Regions from separate parts of the Streptomyces sp. C genome, predicted to be linked through region 2. Evidence: riboswitches for the same ligand, from Rfam matches in the RefSeq annotation. Region 2 holds a riboswitch; the other holds the start of a gene.

Region 1 (3,148 bases), 2.1 Mb from region 2:
GGTGTCGCCACGGCGAGAGCCCCGTCCAGTGACTGGACGGGGCTCTTTGCCGTCTCCCGGGCTGGATAGGCTGAGATCCTTTCCATCGGACGCACGACCCCGACGAGCAGCAGGAGCTGACCATGAACGTTGCGACCCCGGCAGGCGGCGACAGCGTGGCGGCCCGCGGCTGGCCGGGCATCCTGGAAGCGCTGCTCACCCGTCAGGACCTCGCCGCCGAGGACACCGCCTGGGCGATGGAGCGCATCATGCGGGGCGAGGCCACGGACGCGCAGATCGCGGGCTTCGCCGTCGCCCTCCGGGCCAAGGGCGAGACGGTGGCCGAGTACACGGGGCTGGTCCGCACGATGTACGCCCACGCCAACCTGATCGAGGTGCCCGGGCGGACCGTGGACATCGTCGGCACGGGCGGCGACGGCGCCAAGACGGTCAACATCTCGACCATGTCCGCCATCGTGGCCGCCGGCGCCGGCGCCAAGATCGTCAAGCACGGCAACCGGGCGGCGTCCTCCGCCAGCGGCTCCTCCGACGTCCTGGAGAAGCTCGGCGTCAACCTGGCGCTCACCCCGGAGCGGGTGGCGCAGGTGGCCGAGGAGGCCGGCATCACCTTCTGCGCCGCGGTGGTCTTCCACCCGGCCCTGCGGTACGCCGCCTCGGCCCGCCGCGACCTCGGGGTGCGCACCGCGTTCAACGGCCTCGGCCCGCTCACCAACCCCGCCCGCGTCAAGGCGCAGGCGGTCGGCGTGGCGGACCCGCGGCTGGCCCCGATCATGGCCGGGGTGCTCGCCGAGCGGGGCACCTCCGCGCTGGTGTTCCGCGGGGACGACGGCCTGGACGAGCTGACCACCACCGGGACCTCCCGGGTGTGGTGGGTCCGCGACGGCGAGGTCACCGAGCACGCCTTCGACCCGCGCGACGTCGGCATCGGCACGGTCGACATCTCGGCCCTGCGCGGCGGCGACCCGTCGTACAACGCGGACGTGGCCCGCCGCCTGCTGGCGGGGGAGACGGGCCCGGTGCGCGACGCGGTCCTGCTGAACTCGGCGAGCGCCCTGGTGGCGCTGGACCCCGGCACGGGCACGCTGGAGGAGCAGCTCGCGGCCGCCATGGCCCGCGCGGCGCAGTCCATCGACTCCGGGTCCGCGCGTGCGGTGCTGGACCGCTGGGTGGCGGCCACCAACTCCTGATCGCGAGCGGTCCCTCCGCACACGGCCCCGGTCCACGATGTGGACCGGGGTCTTGCGCGCGCGGGATCTTGTGGCAGGATGCTCTCCAAGGTCACGAGTGACAGCGTTTAGGCCCCGGCTTGCTGTCCGGCAACCCTCCTTCCGTGGCGGGGTGCCCCGGGTGATGACCAGGTCGTAGGCAGCAAGGCCTACGGCAAGCGCGGATCCCTCGACACCAGGGGTCCTGGTCTCTCGAGGAGCGTTTTCCGTGAGCAAGCGAATGCGATAGGGCGAATCCGCCCCTTCTTCAACCCTCGGATCAGGGTCCCTTCCGCGTACCCCCGATCAGTCCGAGGACCTTCCCGTACCCCCTGACGGCCGCCGTCGCCGCGCGCCGCCGTACCCGCGTACGGGCACACCGAAGCCATTCAGCCCTGCCTGCCGGGAGATACCGCCATGTCCGCATCCCTGAACGCCGCCGCCACCGCCTGCGCCACCGCCGCCGAGGTCCCCGCCTGTGACGGGCCGCTCCCGGTGCTCGGCCGGGACGTCACCGTCCCCCTGGTCACCGGCGGCGAGGTCACCTACGCGGCCCTGGACTACGCGGCCAGCGCCCCCGCGCTCCAGCGGGTCTGGGACGACGTCGCCGCGTACGCCCCGTACTACGGCAGCGTCCACCGCGGCGCCGGCTACCTCTCCCAGCTGTCCACCGACCTGTTCGAGCAGAGCCGCGCCACGGTCGCCGAGTTCCTCGACTGCCGCCCCGCCGACCAGGTCGTCTTCACCCGGTCCACCACCGACTCCCTCAACCTGCTCGCCGCCGCGCTCCCGGCCGACTGCCAGGTGTTCGTCTTCGAGACCGAGCACCACGCCTCGCTGCTGCCCTGGGGCGACGCCCGCGTCACCTACCTCAACGCCCCCCGCACCCCCGGCGAGGCCGTCGCCACCCTGGAGCGGGCCCTCGCCGACCGCGAGCCGTACGGCCCGGCGCTGGTGTGCGTCACCGGCGCGTCCAACGTCACCGGTGAGCTGTGGCCGGTGAAGGAGCTCGCCGCCGCCGCGCACGCCCACGGCGCGCGGATCGTGCTGGACGCCGCCCAGCTGGCCCCCCACCACCCCGTCTCCGTACGGGAGCTGGACGTGGACTGGGTCGCCTTCTCGGGGCACAAGCTGTACGCGCCCTTCGGCTCGGGCGTGCTCGCCGGCCGCGCCGACTGGCTCCAGGAGGCGGAGCCGTACCTCGCGGGCGGCGGCGCCTCCCGCAAGGTGGCCCGCCGTGAGGACGGGGGCGTCGACGTCGAGTGGCACACCACCGCCGCCCGCCACGAGGCCGGCTCCCCGAACGTGATCGGCGTCTACTCCATCGCCTCCGCCTGCCGCGCGCTGCGCGAGGCCGGCTTCGAGAACCTCGTCGCCCGGGAGGAGCACCTCATCGCGAAGGTCCGCGAGGGCCTGGCGGAGGTCCCGGCGGTGCGGGTGCTGTCCCTGTTCGGGGACGACGCCCCGCGCGTCGGCGTCATCTCGTTCGTGGTCGACGGCTGGAACAGCTCGCACTTCGCGGCCGCGCTGTCCGCCGAGTACGGGATCGGGGTGCGGGACGGGCTGTTCTGCGCCCACCCGCTGGTCCGCACCCTGCTCGGCAGCGAGCCGCAGGCCCAGGGCGAGTGCGGGGCGCCGGAGGCGGCGCCGGGGGAGCGGTCGCTGAACGCGATCCGGGTCAGCTTCGGGGCCGGTACGCCGGACGAGCACGTGGAGCGGTTCGTCCGCGCGGTTCGGGAGCTGGTCGAGGACGGCGCGAAGTGGCAGTACCGCACGGAAGAGGGCCGCTGCGTTCCGGCGGTGTGATGCCGGAAGCGGGGAGTGGACACCGCTGCGCGGAGCGGTCCCCTACCCGCCCTTCCACCGTTCCCAGGGGCGCTGCCCCTGACCCCGTTGCGCTCAAACGCCGCGCGGGCTGGAATGTCGCTGCGCCGGCAACGTCC
Region 2 (3,148 bases):
TCGAGCTGCCCGTTCTCGATCAGCTTCTTCGTCACGCCGACGGTCACGCCGCCCGCGGTCTCGGCGAAGATGCCCTCGGTGCGCGCCAGGATCTTGATGGCCTCGACGACCTGCTCGTCGTTGACGTCCTCGACGTAGCCGCCGGTGCGCCGCGCGATGTCCAGGACGTACGGGCCGTCCGCCGGGTTGCCGATGGCCAGGGACTTGGCGATGGTGTTCGGCTTCTGCGGGCGCACCACGTCGTGGCCGGCCTTGAAGGCGGTGGACACCGGGGAGCAGCCCTCGGCCTGGGCGCCGAAGATCTTGTAGGGCTTGTCCTCGACGAGACCGAGCTTGACCAGCTCCTGGAGACCCTTGTCGATCTTCGTCAGCTGGGAGCCTGACGCGATCGGGATGACGATCTGGTCGGGCAGCTGCCAGCCGAGCTGCTCGCAGATCTCGTACGCCAGCGTCTTGGAGCCCTCGCCGTAGTAGGGGCGCAGGTTGACGTTGACGAAGCCCCAGCCCTCGCCCAGCGGGTCGCCGATGAGCTCGGAGCAGAAGCGGTTGACGTCGTCGTAGTTGCCCTCGATGCCGACCAGGTCGCCGCCGTAGACACCGGCCATGACGACCTTGCCCTGCTCCAGGTCGTGCGGGATGAACACGCAGGACCGGAAGCCCGCACGGGCGGCCGCGGCGCCGACGGCACCGGCCAGGTTGCCCGTGGAGGAGCAGGACAGGGTGGTGAAGCCGAAGGCGCGGGCGGCCTCGACGGCGATGGCCACGACGCGGTCCTTGAAGGAGTGCGTCGGGTTGCCGGAGTCGTCCTTGACGTAGAGCTTGCCGGTGACGCCCAGCTCCTTGGCCAGGTTCTCGGCGTCCACCAGCTTGGTGAATCCGGGGTTCAGGCTCGGCTTGGAGGCCACGTCCACCGGGACGGGCAGCAGCGGCGCGTAGCGCCAGATGTTGTTCGGACCGGCCTCGATCGCGGCGCGCAGGGCCTCCGGGTCGCCGAGCGGCAGCTCGTAGGCGACTTCCAGGGGGCCGAAGCACTCGACGCAGGCGAAGATGGGGCCGAGCTCGAAGCGGGTACCGCACTCGCGACAGGAAAGTCCGGTGGCGGGTCCGAGGTCGACAGAGGTGGCGACAGTCTGTGCAGCCATGATGGCGAGGCCCTTTCTCCTCATCTTCCCCATGGCGCACTTCGCCATGAGACGGAATTGGCACCTTCCCTAGCCGGGGCCTCGCGCTGGCGAGAACCGACTGGAGGGTTGCCGGGGCTTCAACGGGCCGTGTCCCTCTGCCCCTCTGGATGAGCGGTATGGCACCGGACACACGCGCTCTGCGGCGCGCCGGTGCGTTTGTGCGCGGGACCCCCGGCATGCGGTGGTCTCTCGCGTTGTTCAAGACTGTAACCGAAGGGACGGGCGGTTGAGACAGCCGTCCGAACCGCGAGATGGATCACAATTCGGCCCAAATGAGCCGAGTGCCGCAGAGACCAAGAGAAGCCCGAAACATGCCCAAGGGGTGCTGAGAGTGCTGGATGAGGTGGAGCGCTGGCTGGCAGACCGCTCCTGGTCCGCCGCCGACCGACCGCTCGACCAGCTGCTCGACCGGAAACGGGCGGCCGGGACGACGGTGAGCGTGGTGCTGCCCGCGCTCGACGAGGAAGCCACCGTCGGGGAGATCGTCGAGATCATCCGGCGCGACCTGATCGAGGCCCCGCCCGTCCCCCTGGTGGACGAGCTGGTGGTCGTCGACTCCGGCTCCACCGACCGCACGGCCGAGGTCGCGGCCAAGGCCGGCGCCCGCGTCGTGCACCGCGACTCGATCCTGCCCCGCATCCCGGCCCTGCCCGGCAAGGGCGAGGTGCTGTGGCGCTCCCTGCTGGCCACCACCGGCGACGTCGTCTGCTTCGTCGACGCCGACCTGCGGGACTTCGACTCCGCCTTCGTCTCCGGGATCGTCGGGCCGCTGCTCACCGACCCGCAGGTGCAGTTCGTCAAGGCCATGTACGACCGCCCCCTCGGCGACACGCCGGGGCAGGGCGGCCGCGTCACGGAGCTGGTGGCCCGCCCGCTCCTCAACCTCCACTGGCCCCAGCTGGCCGGCTTCGTCCAGCCGCTGGGCGGCGAGTACGCCGTACGCCGCTCCCTGCTGGAACGTCTCCCCTTCCCCGTCGGGTACGGGGTGGAGCTGGGCCTGCTCGTGGACGCGCTGCACACGGTCGGACTGGACGCGCTGGCCCAGGTGGACGTGGGGGTCCGGCTGCACCGGCACCAGGACGGGCAGGCCCTGGGCCGGATGGCCGCCGCGATCTACCGCACCGCGCAGCTGCGGCTCTCGCGCGGGCACCTCGTCCGGCCGGAGCTGACGCAGTTCGAGCGGGGGCCGGACGGGTTCGTGCCGCGCACGTACGCCGTGGACACGGAGGAGCGGCCGCCGATGGCGGAGATCGAGGAGTACGCGGGTCGGCGCGTGGCGTGACGAACCGGACATTTCCCGGACGTTTGAGCGAGCGGGCCCCGGGCTAGGTTCGCGACATGGCTTCCCCCGTGGCTCCCCAGGTACTCGTCGCCGCCAACCGCGGCCCGCTCTCGTACGCCCTCGACACCGACGGCACCCTCAGCGCCCGCCGCGGCGGCGGCGGCCTCGTCTCCGGCCTGTCCGCGGCACTCTCGGCCCAGCCCGAGGCCCTGTGGATCTGCGCGGCCCTGTCCGACGCCGACCGCGAGGCGGTCCGCCGGGGCGTCGCCGAGCCGGGCGTCCGGATGCTGGACATCGACCCGGCGGTGTACGACGACGCGTACAACGGCATCGCGAACTCCGTGCTCTGGTTCACCCACCACCACCTGTACGACGTCCCCCGCGAGCCCGTCTTCGACGCGGAGTTCCGGCGGCGCTGGGACTCGTACACCGCCTACAACCGGGCCTTCGCCGAAGCCCTGGCCGAGGAGGCCGCCGAGGGCGCCTGCGTCCTCGTCCAGGACTACCACCTCGCCCTGGTCCCGGGGCAGCTGCGGGAACTGCGGCCGGACCTGCGGATCGCGCACTTCACGCACACGCCGTGGGCGTCGCGGGAGTTCCTGGAGATGCTCCCGGACGACATCCGCAGCGAGCTGGTGTGGGGGATGCTGGGGGCGGACCGGCTGGGCTTCCACACCGAGCT

Evidence for each region. A riboswitch is a leader RNA that binds a small molecule or an ion and turns the genes downstream of it on or off. The one in region 2 is predicted to bind S-adenosylmethionine.
Region 1: it holds a riboswitch for S-adenosylmethionine, as region 2 does, so the genes downstream of both, SSNG_RS09880 (aminotransferase class V-fold PLP-dependent enzyme) here and thrC (threonine synthase) in region 2, are expected to answer to the same signal.

The regions. Positions count from the first base shown of each region.
Region 1 covers NZ_GG657750.1:2,229,891-2,233,038, reverse strand. The annotation lists gene trpD (anthranilate phosphoribosyltransferase) at 123-1,187, shown strand; SAM riboswitch class IV at 1,277-1,393, shown strand; gene SSNG_RS09880 (aminotransferase class V-fold PLP-dependent enzyme) at 1,623-3,011, shown strand.
Region 2 covers NZ_GG657750.1:4,289,621-4,292,768, reverse strand. The annotation lists gene thrC (threonine synthase) at 1-1,142, opposite strand, end outside; SAM riboswitch class I at 1,160-1,298, opposite strand; gene SSNG_RS19280 (glucosyl-3-phosphoglycerate synthase) at 1,516-2,466, shown strand; gene SSNG_RS19275 (trehalose-6-phosphate synthase) at 2,523-3,148, shown strand, end outside.